One region of the Streptomyces sp. NPDC058373 genome, then DNA from elsewhere that is predicted to be linked to it. Evidence: riboswitches for the same ligand, from Rfam matches in the RefSeq annotation. Region 1 holds a riboswitch; the other holds the start of a gene.
The links. A riboswitch is a leader RNA that binds a small molecule or an ion and turns the genes downstream of it on or off. The one in region 1 is predicted to bind S-adenosylmethionine.
Positions count from the first base shown of each region.

Region 2: it holds a riboswitch for S-adenosylmethionine, as region 1 does, so the genes downstream of both, ACFWMZ_RS10680 (aminotransferase class V-fold PLP-dependent enzyme) here and thrC (threonine synthase) in region 1, are expected to answer to the same signal.

Region 1 is NZ_JBHXJE010000065.1:4,545-11,734, forward strand. Features, by position in the region: gene otsB (trehalose-phosphatase) at 1-610, shown strand, start outside; gene ACFWMZ_RS26280 (trehalose-6-phosphate synthase) at 692-2,143, opposite strand; gene ACFWMZ_RS26285 (glucosyl-3-phosphoglycerate synthase) at 2,311-3,330, opposite strand; SAM riboswitch class I at 3,663-3,821, shown strand; gene thrC (threonine synthase) at 3,839-5,149, shown strand; gene ACFWMZ_RS26295 (MoaD/ThiS family protein) at 5,216-5,494, shown strand; gene ACFWMZ_RS26300 (cold-shock protein) at 5,948-6,151, shown strand; gene groL (chaperonin GroEL) at 6,684-7,190, shown strand, end outside.
Region 2 is NZ_JBHXJE010000012.1:96,596-103,785, forward strand. Features, by position in the region: gene ACFWMZ_RS10670 (cytochrome bc complex cytochrome b subunit) at 1-184, shown strand, start outside; gene trpD (anthranilate phosphoribosyltransferase) at 402-1,466, shown strand; SAM riboswitch class IV at 1,585-1,701, shown strand; gene ACFWMZ_RS10680 (aminotransferase class V-fold PLP-dependent enzyme) at 2,123-3,487, shown strand; gene ACFWMZ_RS10685 (glycerate kinase) at 3,448-4,713, opposite strand; gene ACFWMZ_RS10690 (SLC13 family permease) at 4,770-6,182, opposite strand; gene ACFWMZ_RS10695 (response regulator transcription factor) at 6,274-6,939, opposite strand; gene ACFWMZ_RS10700 (sensor histidine kinase) at 6,936-7,190, opposite strand, start outside.

The sequences.
Region 1 (7,190 bases):
CGTCCTCCTCGGCGGCTTCGCCGACGAGACGGGCCTGGGACACCTCACGGTCCTCGGCCACTACGGCGCCCAGCGCTGGGACGCCGCCACCGGCGAACTCCACACCCCCGAAGTCCCCGCCGGCCTCGCCGCCGCCCGCGCCGAACTCCCGGACGTCGTCGAGGCCGCCGGGGACCCACAGGGCATCTGGACCGAGGAGAAGGGCCAGGCGTTCGCCGTCCACACCCGCCGCGCCGACGACCCCGAGGGCGCCTACGCCGCCCTGCGCGGCCCCCTCGCCGACCTCGCCGACCGCCACGGCCTCCACCTCGAACCGGGCCGCCTCGTCCTGGAGATCCGCCCGCGCGGCGTCGACAAGGGCGTCGCCCTCACCTCGTACGTCCGGGAGACCGGCGCCCGTGCCGTGCTCTACGCCGGGGACGACCTCGGGGACCTCGCCGCCTACGACGCCGTCGACCGGCTGCGCGGCGAGGGGGTGCCCGGGCTGCTGGTGTGCAGCGGCGACGAGGTCCCCGAGCTGGCCTCCCGCGCCGACCTCGTCGTCCCGGGCCCCGGCCAGGTGGCCGCACTGCTGGCGGGGATCGCCGAGACCATCCGCCGTACGTACTGACGGCGCGGGCGACCGGGGCGGCGGGGAGGGGCGCCCGGGCGGCCGGGCGTAGGAGAGCGGGCGGGGTCAGCCGCCCTGGGGTCAGCCGCCCAGGGCCTCCAGCTGGTCGAGGAACCAGCGCTGGGGCGGGAGGGCCGTCGCGGCGGCCGCCAGGCGCTTGCTGCGCTCGGCGCGCTCCGACGGCGGCATCATCAGGGCGTCGTGCAGGGCGCGGGCGGTGGCGCTCACGTCGTACGGGTTGACCGACAGGGCGTCCTCACCCAGCTCCTCGTAGGCCCCGGCCTCCCGGGAGAGCACCAGGGCGACGCCCGCGTCGGAGACGACCGGGACCTCCTTGGCGACCAGGTTCATGCCGTCCCGGATCGGGTTGACCAGCGCCACGTCGGCCAGGCGGTAGGCGGCCAGCGAGCGGGCGAAGTCGTCCTCGACGTGCAGCACCACCGGGGTCCAGCCGACCGTGCCGAACTGCTCGTTGATCTCGTCGGCCAGCGCCTGCACCGAGGCGGTGTACTCGCGGTAGACGGCCAGGTCCTGGCGGGAGGGGTAGGCGAAGGCGATGTGCACCACGCGGCCCGCCCACTCCGGGTGGTCGAGGAGGAGCTGCCGGTAGGCGAGCAGACCGCGCACGATGTTCTTCGACAGCTCCGTGCGGTCCACCCGCACGATCGTCCTCCGGTCCGGCTCGCCGATCTGCTCACGGAGCGCGACCAGCCGTTCCTCCACATCGGTCCGGTGCGCCCGCTCCCGCAGGAACTCCGCGTCCGCGCCGAGCCCGTGCACCCCGATGGCGGTCCTGCGGCCCTCGTACGACAGCTCCGAGCCGCCCGAGCGCTCGGCGCCGAGCACGGCCTGCGCGCAGTCCGCGAAGGCCCCGGCCCACCGCCGGGTGAGGAAACCGAGGCGGTCCGCGCCGAGCAGGCCGGTCAGGAGCTGGGCGGCGATGTCGTCGGGCAGCAGCCGGAAGTAGTCCGGCGGCGCCCACGGGGTGTGGGTGAAGTGCGAGATCCGCAGGTCGGGGCGGAGCTCGCGGAGCAGCCCCGGGACCAGCGCCAGGTGGTAGTCCTGCACCAGCACCGCCGCGCCCTCGGCGGCCTCCGCCGCCAGCGCCTCGGCGAACGCGCGGTTGTACGTCTCGTACGCCGCCCACTCGGCCCGGAACTGCGGACCGAAGGCCGGCTCCAGCGGCGTCTGGTACAGCATGTGGTGGACGAACCACAGCACGGAGTTGGCGATGCCGTTGTACGCGGCGGCGTGCGTCTCGGCCGGGATGTCGAGCATCCGGACACGCTGACCACCGGTGTCCTCGGCGTCCAGCGGGCCGGTCCCCGCCCGGCGGGCCGCCTCGCGGTCCCCGTCGCTCAGCGCGGCGCACACCCACAGCGTGGAGGCGTCCGAGCCGATCGCCGAGAGCCCCGACACCAGCCCGCCCCCGCCACGCTTGGCGTCGAGCCCGCCGTCGGGGCGCAGCCCGTAGGAGACGGGGCCGCGGTTGGAGGCGACCAGAATGCGGGCACTGTCAGCAGTTTCGGCCATACGGGCTACCTAGCCCCTTCCCAGGAGGCGCAAACGCGAGAGTCTTTTTTGAGCTTCGCTCGTCGCGGGGGCGCCACATGTCGTTGTCGGGGTCGGTCGGGCAGGCGGCCCGGTTGTGGAGTGCTGCCCGGGCCGCCGTCGGGCCGTGTGAGGCTCTCCGGGGGCTCTCAGCCTGTTCGGCGGTGGAGGGGGTTCGGGGTGCGGGTGTGGGCGGTGTGTTCGGGGAGGGGGGCCGTGGAGGGGTCGGCCAGGCGGCCCCCTCGGTATTCGGTGATCTCGATCATCGGGGGGCGCTCCTCGGTGTCGACCTGGGCGGTGTGGGCGACGAAGCCGTCGTCGCCGCGTTCGAACTGGGTCAGTTCCGGGCGGACCAGGTGGCCGCGGGCCAGGCGGAGCTGGGCCGTGCGGTAGATGGTGGCGGCCATGCGGCCCAGGGCCAGACCGTCCTGGTGGCGGTGGACGCGGACACCCACGTCGACCTGGGCCAGCGCGTCCAGGCCCACCGTGTGCAGGGCGTCCACCAGCAGGCCCAGCTCCACGCCGTAGCCGACGGGGAACGGGAGCTGCTCCAGCAGGCTCCTGCGGACCGCGTACTCGCCGCCCAGGGGCTGGACGAAGCCCGCCAGGAGGGGCCAGTGCAGGTTGAGCACCGGGCGGGCCATGAGTTCGGTGACGCGGCCACCCTGGCCGGGGGCCGAGCCGAGCGGGCGGTCGTACATCGCCTTGACGAAGTCGACGTCCGGCTCGGTCAGCAGGGGGCCGACGATGCCGGAGACGAAATCGGGCGAGAAGTCCTTCAGGTCGGCGTCGACGAAGCAGACGATGTCACCGCTGGTGACCAGGAGTGACCGCCACAGCACCTCACCCTTGCCGGGGACGGCGGGCATCCGCGGCAGGATCACGTCGCGGTGCACGACGCGGGCGCCGGCCTCGGCGGCCTTCTCCGAGGTGCGGTCGGTGGAACCGGAGTCGATCACCACCAGTTCGTCGACGAGCGGCACGGCCTCCATGAGCGAGCGGCGGATCTCCGCCACGATCGCCCCGACCGTCGCCTCCTCGTTCAGTGCGGGCAGGACCACGCTGATCGTGGCCCCGCTGCGGCGTTTGGCCGCCGTCAGTGCGCTCAGCGGCCGGTCGGCGGCGGACCAGGACCGTTGCGTGAGCCAGCGCTCCACCTCTTCGAGCACGTGATCGTCCCCTCATGTCCGGGTCATGTCCGAGGCCATGTCCTAGGTGATGTCCCATGATCCCCCCGGGCCTCCGCGCGTCCTCGCGGGAGGGCGATACGACGGAAACGCGACCGAATACGAGGGCGGGCGACCGGCTGCGCTGCCGGAAACCCGGGGGTGCGCTTCGGGCACCCCTCGGTCTCATCTCGCGGTTCGGACGACCCACACAACTGTCCAAGCCGTCGGTTACAGTCTTGAACAACGCGCGTGACCATCGCATGTCGAGAGACGTCGGCGGCTCGCCCGACAAACGCGTTCGGCCCTGCCAGACAAGGGATCCGGCGCCATACCGCTCATCCAGAGGGGCAGAGGGATACGGCCCGTTGAAGCCCCGGCAACCCTCCGGTCGGTACTCCCGGCGCGTACTCCAACCGCGTCCGGCGAGGCTCCCGGCTCGGGAAGGTGCCAATTCCGTCTCACGGCGAGATGCGTCGTGAGGAAGATGAGGAGAAAGGGCCTCGCCGTCATGGCTGTGCACACCGTCGCCACCACCCCCGCCACCCCCTCGCAGGACGCCCCCGCGGTCGACCTCGGTCCCGCCACCGCCCTCTCCTGCCGCGAGTGCGGCGAGCGCTTCCCGCTCGGCCCCGTCTTCGCCTGCGTGAGCTGTTTCGGGCCCCTGGAAGTCGCCTACGACCTGCCCACCGGCGATCCGGAGGCCCTGCGCGCCGCCATCGAGGCCGGACCGGACAACATCTGGCGGTACGCGCCGCTGCTGCCGGTCCCCGCCGACGTCGCCACCAAGCCCAGCCTCAACCCGGGCTTCACCCAGCTCGTCAAGGCCGACCACCTCGCCGCCGAGCTCGGCGTCACCGGCGGCCTGTACGTCAAGGACGACTCCGGCAACCCGACGCACTCCTTCAAGGACCGCGTCGTCGCCATCGCCGTCGAGGCCGCCCGCGCCTTCGGCTTCACCACCCTCTCCTGCTCCTCCACCGGCAACCTGGCCGGAGCCGTCGGCGCCGCCGCCGCCCGCGCCGGATTCCGCTCCTGCGTCTTCATCCCGCACGACCTGGAGCAGGGCAAGGTCGTCATGGCCGCGGTCTACGGCGGCGACCTCGTCGGCATCGAGGGCAACTACGACGACGTGAACCGCTTCTGCTCCGAGCTGATCGGCGACCCGCTCGGCGAGGGCTGGGGCTTCGTCAACGTCAACCTCCGCCCGTACTACGGCGAGGGCTCCAAGTCCCTGGCGTACGAGATCGCCGAGCAGCTCGGCTGGCGGCTGCCCGACCAGATCGTCATCCCGGTCGCCTCCGGCTCGCAGCTCACCAAGATCGACAAGGGGTTCAAGGAGCTGATCGCCCTCGGCCTGGTCGAGGACCGCCCGTACAAGATCTTCGGCGCCCAGGCCGAGGGGTGCTCGCCGGTCTCCACCGCCTACAAGGCCGGGCACGACGTGGTCCGGCCGCAGAAGCCCGACACCATCGCCAAGTCGCTGGCCATCGGCAACCCGGCCGACGGCCCGTACGTCCTGGACATCGCCCGCCGCACCGGCGGCGCCGTCGAGGACGTGGACGACGCGCAGGTGGTCGACGCCATCAAGCTGCTCGCCCGTACCGAGGGGATCTTCGCGGAGACCGCGGGCGGCGTGACCGTCGGCGTCACCCGCAAGCTCATCGAGGCCGGGCTGCTCGACCCGTCCCTCACCACCGTCGTCCTCAACACCGGCGACGGCCTCAAGACCCTGGACGCCGTGGCGCCCACCACCGGGCCGACCGCGACCATCCGGCCCGACCTGGACGCGTTCCGCGCCGCCGGTCTCGCCACCTCCTGACGCCGTCGCCCGCGCGTTCCCGACGCGCCCACCCGTCCCGCCGCCCAGCTCCCGGAAGGCTGTCCCATGAGCGTCAACGTCCGCATCCCCACCATCCTGCGCACCTACACCGGCGGCCAGTCCGAGGTCGCCGCCGAGGGCGCCACCCTCGCCGAGGTCATCGCCGACCTGGAGAAGAACCACTCCGGCATCGCCGCCCGCGTCCTCGACGACCAGGGCAAGCTCCGCCGCTTCGTCAACGTCTACGTCAACGACGACGACGTCCGCTTCGAGCAGGGGCTTCAGACCGCCACGCCCGACGGCGCCGGCGTCTCGATCATCCCGGCGGTCGCAGGCGGCTGCTGAGCCCCGCGCCGCGCCCGCGCGGCTCCGCTCCGTCCCGCACCACCGAATTGCCCTCTCCGTTCCTTTCCCTCACCGGAAAGCGGAGGGGGCAATTCTGCAGGGTTGAGCGCGATAGAGTTGGGGAACAGGCTCCGGCGTTTGTGCCAGGAGCATATGAGGCGCCGTTCTTTCCGCGACAAGAAGCAGCCAAAGTGACCCGGCTGTTCGCCCCCTTGCGCGCCTTTTGCCGGGCCCGACTTGCCCGGAACTCCGGCGCATCCTCCCGGTTCCGCCCTTCCCCGGCGCCCGGATTTCTCGTCCGACTGACCTGTTGCAGACGGCAGTTGGGCAGATACATTCAGCGGCGGTCGACGCGTTCCGGCGCACACCCCCGACCGCGGGTTGGGGGGTGAGGTCTGACCCGGGTCCGCGAAGTGCGGGCCTGTGCAAGGGCCAGTAATAGGGGAGTTAGGCATGGCTCAGGGCACCGTCAAGTGGTTCAACGCGGAGAAGGGCTACGGCTTCATCGCGGTCGACGGTGGTGCGGATGTTTTCGTCCACTACAGCGCGATCCAGATGGACGGCTACCGCACCCTTGAAGAGGGTCAGAGGGTCGAATTCGAGATCTCGCAGGGTCAGAAGGGGCCGCAGGCGGACATGGTCCGTGTGGCCGCCTGAGGCGCCGACCGCACCACACTCACCAGAGGGCCCGCCCCCGAACAGGGGGCGGGCCCTCTGCTTGCCGCGCGCCCACGACCCACCTCGGCGCCGCCCCGCGCCGCACGGGGGCCTCAAGCGCCGGCCGGGCTATGACAGCCAGGCCGGCGCTTGAGGCCATCAGTGACGCGCGCCGGTGAGCGGACAGGGCGGCACAAGACAGCCCGGCCGGCGCGTGAGGCCGTCTTTCGAGCCCGGCCGGCGCCTGAGGCCACCTCGGACCCGGCGCCGAAGAGCCGAACCAAACCGGGGGCGCGGGGCCCAAGGGCCCCTAGCGCCTTGCACTCTCCTACCCCGAGTGCTAATTATTGGCGTTAGCACTCTCCGAGTGAGAGTGACAGAAGGACCGGGTCGGTGAGGCCCGCAGGCCACGCGGGGCAAGGAACCGCGAGGCAGGCAGGCCGTCCGTCGCGGGCGCCAGCACGGTCCGGAGTATCCACCCTCCCCCAGACAGAGTCCGGGGGGACCCCCAGTCCTGGGAGGACCACTTCACATGGCCAAGATCATCGCGTTCGACGAGGAGGCGCGGCGCGGTCTCGAGCGCGGGATGAACCAGCTCGCCGACGCCGTCAAGGTCACCCTTGGCCCCAAGGGCCGCAACGTCGTCCTCGAGAAGAAGTGGGGCGCCCCCACGATCACCAACGATGGTGTCTCCATCGCCAAGGAGATCGAGCTCGAAGACCCCTACGAGAAGATCGGCGCCGAGCTGGTCAAGGAGGTCGCGAAGAAGACGGACGACGTCGCCGGTGACGGCACGACGACCGCGACCGTCCTGGCCCAGGCGCTCGTCCGCGAGGGTCTGCGCAACGTCGCCGCGGGTGCCAACCCGATGGCGCTGAAGCGCGGCATCGAGAAGGCCGTCGAGGCCGTCTCCTCCGCCCTGCTGGAGCAGGCGAAGGACGTGGAGACGAAGGAGCAGATCGCCTCCACCGCCTCCATCTCCGCCGCCGACACGCAGATCGGCGAGCTCATCGCCGAGGCGATGGACAAGGTCGGCAAG
Region 2 (7,190 bases), on a different contig from region 1:
CGAGCAGTACAAGCCGGTCGAGATCGGCCCGACGGTCGACGAGAACGGCGTGGAGCGCAAGGTCAAGGGCGGCGAGAAGCTCCGGGCCAAGCTCTCCAAGGCCTACTTCGGCGAGGGGACCCAGATCCCCAAGCCGACGGCCGAGGAGTACAAGGAGATCCAGGAAGGCCACGGCCACCACTGATCCCCGCACCACCTTGATCGACTGATCGCCACGCCTGGGGCCCCGTCCGTTCGCGGACGGGGCCTCTGGGGCTCTCCGTGAAGTCCTGCCCGGCGCACCGAGACCACGCACCGGACACCGCGGAGACCGCACAGGACTTCACGGAGAGCCCCAGGCCGTTGTGCGCCTTGGTTAGGGTATGGACCATCCCGCCGGACGAGACGAACCAGGAGCGACCATGAGCGCTGCGCACCCCGCTGGAGGCGACACCACGGCGGTCCGTTCCTGGCCGGAGGTTCTCAACGGCCTGCTGGACGGCCGCGACCAGAGCGCCGACGCCACCGCCTGGGCGATGGACCGCATCATGCGCGGCGAGGCCACCGACGCCCAGATCGCCGGCTTCGCCGTCGCGCTGCGGGCCAAGGGCGAGACGGTTCAGGAGATCAGTGGCCTGGTCCGCGGCATGTACGCGCACGCCCGCACCATCGAGGTCCCCGGCGACAGCGTCGACATCGTCGGCACCGGCGGCGACGGCGCCCGTACGGTCAACATCTCCACCATGTCCTCCATCGTGGTCGCCGGTACGGGCGCCAAGGTCGTCAAGCACGGCAACCGGGCCGCCTCGTCGGCCTCGGGCGCCTCCGACGTCCTGGAGAAGCTCGGCGTCAACCTGGAGCTGTCGCCCGACCGGGTCGCCGAGGTCGCCGAGGAAGCCGGGATCACCTTCTGCTTCGCCGTCCGCTTCCACCCGGCGCTGCGGCATGTGGCCCCGGCCCGCAAGGAACTGGGCATCCGCACCGTCTTCAACTTCCTCGGCCCGCTCACCAACCCGGCCCGGGTACGCGCCCAGGCCACCGGCGTCGCCGACGCCCGGATGGCGCCGATCCTCGCCGGAGTCCTCGCCGAGCGCGGCTCCTCGGCGCTGGTCTTCCGGGGCGACGACGGGCTCGACGAGCTGACCACCACAGCGACCTCCCGGGTCTGGCTGGTGGGCGGCGGCGAGGTGCGCGAGGAGACCTTCGACCCGCGCGACGTCGGCATCGACCTGGTGCCGGTGGAGGCGCTGCGCGGCGCCGACGCCTCCTACAACGCCGACGTGGCCCGCAGACTCCTCGCCGGGGAGACCGGTCCCGTCCGCGACGCCGTCCTGCTCAACTCCGCCGCCGCGCTGGCGGCCCTGCGTCCCTCGGCCGCGCCGCTCACCGAGCGGATCGCCGACGGGATCCGGCTGGCGGCCGAGTCCCTCGACTCCGGCCGCGCCCAGGCGGCCCTGGAGCGCTGGGTGGCGGCCTCCCACGGCTGACGGCGCACTTCTCAACCCCGGCCTCGCGAGAGGCGGTTGAGCACCCGCACCGACAAGGCGCGGTCCGCATGCCGGACCGCGCCTTGCGCGTTCCGCCCGGTGTGGCAAGATGCTCGCAGGTCATGAGTGACAGCGACTACGGCCCCGGCCCGCTGTCCGGCAACCCTCCGTCCGTGGCGGGGTGCCCCGGGTGAAGACCAGGCCGCGGTCACACCGTCCGCGGCAAGCGCGGACCCCTCACGCCCCGTCGGGGCGAGCGTCCAGGGGTCCTGGTCCTTCGAGGGAGCGGTTCTCGTGAGCAAGCGAATGCGTTAGGGGCGTCCGCAAAGTCCCGCACGGCGCCCACGGCGCCCGGCGCGCCGAGAGCACGCACCGGACACCGCGCAGGACACCGCGGACACCCCTTAGGGCTGGCCGGCCCGACAGCGTCCTCCCCTTTCCCTCCCCGCCCCCGGCTGAGCCGGGCCGGCGTCCGGCAGGGCCCGTGGTGCGCCCGGGCGAGCCCGGCGCCCGCCGGGGGGAAGGCCGGAAGGGCGCCGTACACCCGGGGATCCCCCGGGCCCGGGCCGCGGTCGCCCTACTCCGCACACCCTTCCACCACCCCCGCCGCCGGGGCGTCGCCACGCGCCCGGCCGCCCACCGCCCTGGGAGCCCTCATGACCGCCACCGCCGTCCACGCCGCCCCCGAGCCGACGATTTGTGCCCCCCTGCCCGTTCTGGGAGCCGACGTGACCGTCCCCCTCGCCACCGGCGGCGAGCGGAACTACGCCGCCCTCGACTACGCCGCCAGCGCCCCCGCCCTCCAGCGCGTCTGGGACGACGTCGCCGCCTACGCCCCGTACTACGGCAGCGTCCACCGGGGCGCCGGGCACCTCTCCCAGCTCTCCACCGACCTCTTCGAGAAGAGCCGCGCCACCGTCGCCGCCTTCCTCGGCTGCCGTCCCGACGACGAACTCCTCTTCACCCGCTCCACCACCGACTCCCTCAACCTGCTCGCCACCGCCCTCCCGGAGGGGTGCGAGGTCTTCGTCTTCGAGACCGAGCACCACGCCGCCCTGCTGCCCTGGCGCTCCGCCCGCCTCACCGTGCTGGACGCCCCCCGCACCCACGACGAGGCCGTCCGCGCCCTGGAGCAGGCGCTCGCCGCCCGCGACCCGTACGGCCCGGCGCTGGTCTGCGTCACCGGCGCCTCCAACGTCACCGGGGAGGTCTGGCCGGTCCGCGAACTGGCCGCCGCAGCCCACGCCCACGGCGCCCGCATCGTCCTGGACGCCGCGCAGCTCGCCCCGCACCGGCCCGTCTCCCTCGCCGAGCTGGACGTGGACTGGGTCGCCTTCTCCGGCCACAAGCTGTACGCGCCGTTCGGCTCCGGGGTGCTGGCCGGGCGCGCCGACTGGCTGCGCGCCGCCGAGCCGTACCTCGCCGGGGGCGGTGCCAGCCGCACCGTCACCCGCACCGAGGACGGCGGGGTGGAGGTCGCCTGGCACACCGGCGCCGCCCGGCACGAGGCCGGCTCGCCCAACGTCATCGGCGCCTACGCCGTCGCCGCCGCCTGCACCGCGCTCAGCGAGGCCGGGCAGGAGGAGCTCGCCGCCCGCGAACAGGCGCTCCTGGAGCGGCTGCTGACCGGCCTGGCCGAACTGCCCGGCGTCCGCGTGCTCTCCCTCTTCGGCGCCGGCGCCGACCGGGTCGGCGTGGTCTCCTTCACCGCCGACGGCTGGCACAGCTCGCACCTGGCCGCCGCCCTCTCCGCCGAGTACGGCATCGGCGTCCGCGACGGCCTCTTCTGCGCCCACCCCTTCGTCCGCACCCTGCTGGAGGCCGACCGGACCGAGCCCGGCGAGTGCGGCGCCCCCGAGGAGACCGACGGGCAGGCGCTCAGCGCGGTCCGGGTCAGCTTCGGCGCCGGAACGCCCGAGGAGCACGTCGAGCGGTTCCTCGGCGCCGTCCGGGAGCTGGTCACCACCGGCGCCCGCCTCGACTACCGCACCGTCGACGGGCGCTGGGTCCCGGCCGTCTGAGCGGGGACGGCCCGCCCGGCGAGCCCGGCGGCCGCCGCGACCGGCGCCGCCGCCCGGCCGCCGAGCCCCGCCCCGAGCAGCACCATGCGCAGCGCCCGCTCGGTGGCGTCGGTGAGGAACTCCGCGCCCCGGCCCAGCGCCTCCGCCAGCCCCACCGGCCCCGGGAGGATGCCGCTGTAGGCGTCGACGCCGACGCCCCGCACCTCGCGGTGGCCCTCGCCGAGGGTCCCGGCGAGCGCCAGCACCGGCCGCCCGGAGAGCTTGGCGCGCCGGGCCACCTCGGCGGGCACCTTGCCGCGCGGGGTCTGCCCGTCGAGGGCGCCCTCGGCCGTCACCACCAGGTCGGCGCGGGCCAGCCGGGCGTCCAGGTCGAGCCGGTCCAGCAGCACCTCGAAGCGGGGCAGCAGGTCGGCCCCGAGCGCCGCGAGCCCCGCGCCGAGCCCGCCGGAGGCACCCGTACCCGCGTCCAGCCTGAGGTCGGCGAGGCGGCAGCGGCCCGGCGCCACGTCCCGGGCCAGTACCGCCGCCCACCGCTCCAGCCCGGCCGCCAGCTCCTCCACACGCTCCGGGGAGGCGCCCTTCTGCGGACCGAAGACCCGCGCCACGCCCCGCTCCCCGCAGAGCACGTTGTACGGGTTGCAGGCCACCTTGACCGGGGTGCGGGCCAGCCGTGGATCGAGCCCGGCCGTGTCGATCCGCGCCAGCCGCGCCAACTCCACGCCCCCCGGACCCAGTTCCTGTCCGTCGGCGTCCAGGAGGCGGGCGCCCAGCGCCTGGAGGGCCCCGGCGCCCCCGTCGGAGGTACCGGAGTCGCCGCAGCCGACCAGGACGCGTGCGGCGCCCGTGTCGAGGGCGGCGGTGATCAGTTCGCCGACGCCGCGGGTGGTGGTGCGGCCGGGGTCGCGGGCGGTGCGGGGGACCAGCGAGAGGCCCGCCACGGCCGCCATCTCGACCACCGCCGTCCGGTCCGGCAGCAGGGCGAAGCGGGTCGGCACCAGGGCGCCCACCGGCCCGGTCGCCGTACGGGCGAGGAGCCGCCCGCCCGCCGCCTCGGCCAGGGCCTCGGCGGTGCCCTCGCCGCCGTCGACCAGCGGGATCAGGTCCACCTCGGCGCCGGGCACCACCCGATGGATCCCGGCGGCGATGGCGCGGGCCGCGTCCGGCGCGGAGAGGGACTCCTTGAATCCGCTGGGGGCGACGGCGAAACGGGTCGGGTACTGCGGCACGGTGACTCCCGGTGAATCGGGCGGACAGGACGGTGTGGGGGAGGAGCGCGCGGCCGTCAGGAGACGGGCACGCCGAGCAGCGGCCACACCGCGAGGGCGAAGGCCAGCACCAGCAGGGCGGTCAGCGGCGCGAGCAGCGCCGAGAGCCGCAGCAGGTCGCGCGGGGTGTAGGTGGGCGTGCCGGGCACGTCGGCGAAGAGCGTCACGGGCTTCGCGGAGGCGGGCAGGGTGTGGCAGAAACCGGCGGCGGCGGTGGAGGCGAGGGCGGCCGCCACCGGGTTGACCCCGGCCCCCGCGGCGGCGGCCACCACCAGCGGGACCAGGACACTGGACCGGGCCGAGCGGGACTGGAGCACCAGGTGGGCCGCCGTGCTGATCCCGACCACCACCGCGAGGAACGCCCACGGCGGCACGTCCAGCGGCACCCCGCCGACCAGCCAGCGGGCCGCCCCGGAGTCGGCCAGCGCGATGCCCATCGCCATCGTCGCCGCCATGAAGAGCAGCAGCGACCAGGGAACGGTGCGCAGCGCGTCCTTCATCCGCACCGTGCCCAGCGCCGGGGAGGCGGCGACGACCGCGCCGATCAGCGCGACCACCGCCGGGGGCACCCGGTGCAGCGGCTCGCTGCACCAGAGCACCACCACGGTGGCCAGCAGCAGCGCGCAGCGGGCCTCGGCGGGGGAGAGCGGCCCGGTCACCGGCGACTCGCTGTGCTCCTGGATGTCGTCGGCGCTGATCCGTACCGGGCCCTTCCGGTCGGCCCGCCGGGTGGTCGTCAGCAGCACCGCCTCGGCGGCGAGGTGGGAGGAGGCCACGGCGAGCGGCAGGCCCAGCAGCAGCCACTCGGTGAAGCCGATCCGCTCACCGGTCGCCTCCCACAGCACCGAGACGGTGATCAGGTGGGCCCCGGCGCCGATCAGCGTGGCGACCGCCGACAGCAGGATCACCGTGGGGAAGAGCAGCGCCAGCATCACCACCACCCGGCGTCGGTCGTGGAGCACCTTGGCCAGCGCGAGGAAGACCGGCAGGGCGAGGGCGGCCCGGCCCGAGGTGGCCGGGACCGCGAAGGCGGTGACGACCAGCGCCGCGGTCGCCAGGTGGACCAGCTGGCGCACCGACCGCGCGCCGCTCACCAGGAACGCCGCCGCCCGCCCGGCCAGCCCCGTCCGGCCCACCGCGGCGGCCAGCACGAAGGCGCAGATCAGCAGCCAGACGGTGTCGTCGCCGAGGGTGCCGAAGAGGGCGTCGCTGCTGATCACCCCGGTCACGGTGAGGGCGAGGCCGGCCCCGAGCGCCACGTAGGTGTCGTCGACCGGGCCGGCGATCCAGGCGGCGGTGGCGAGGACGAAGACGCCGAGGGTCAGCCGCCCCTCGCCGGTCAGTCCGGGCACGTTGCCGGGGACGAGCAGCAGGGCGCAGACGCTCAGTGCCGCGCACCACAGCACGGCCTGGCGGGGAGTCAGGGTCACACGGACAGCCTGGGCGGCCGGGGTGAGCGGCCCATGAGGTCGTCATGAAGGACGTCTCATGCGGCTGGACCTTGGCCGCCCGCCCGGCCGTTCACCCCTGCGGCAGCCGGTACCCCATTCCGCGCACCGTCTCGATCCGGTGCGCGCCGAGCTTGCGGCGCAGGGCGCGTACGTAGACGTCGACGATGTTGGAGCCGGGGTCGAAGTCGTACCCCCAGACCTGGGAGAGGATCTGCTCGCGGGCGAGGACCTGGCCGGGATGGCGCAGGAACAGCTCCAGCAGCACGAACTCGCGGGCCGTCAGGTCGACGGTCTCCTCACCGGAGCGGGCCCGCCGGGTCCGCAGGTCCAGGGTGACCTCGCCGCACCGCAGCACCGTCACCTCGGGCGCGCGGGCGGCGGTGCGCAGTCGCAGCCGCACCCGGGCCAGCAGCTCCTCGAACCGAAACGGCTTGGTCATCCAGTCATCGGCGCCGCCTTCGAGCCCCGCCACCGTGTCCCGTACGGAGTCCCGCGCGGTCAGCACGATCACCGGCGCCGTCACCCGGGCCTCCCGCAGGTCGCGCAGGACGGTGAAACCGTCCCGGCCCGGCAGCCCGATGTCCAGCAGGACCAGGTCGAAGCCGCCGGTGAGCGCGTAGTCGTGGGCGCTCTCCCCGTCGGCGGCGACCGTGGTGGTGAAGCCGTTGGCGCGCAGCCCCTTCTCGATGAAGGAGGCGATGCGCTCCTCGTCCTCCACGATGAGTATCCGGTTCACGGCGTGGTGGCCCTTTCCATGACGAGGACGAAGGTGGCGCCGCCCGCCTCGGTCGAGCGCAGCTCGACCCGGCCGCCGGGGTGGCCCTCGGCGATGGCCCGGACGATGGCGAGGCCGAGCCCGGCCCCGCTGCCCCGGGCGCCACGGCGGGCGGTGCCGCGCCGGAACCGTTCGAAGATGACCTCGGCGTCCTGAGGCTGGACGCCCGGGCCGGTGTCGGCGACGTACAGTTCGACCGCGCCGTCGGCCAG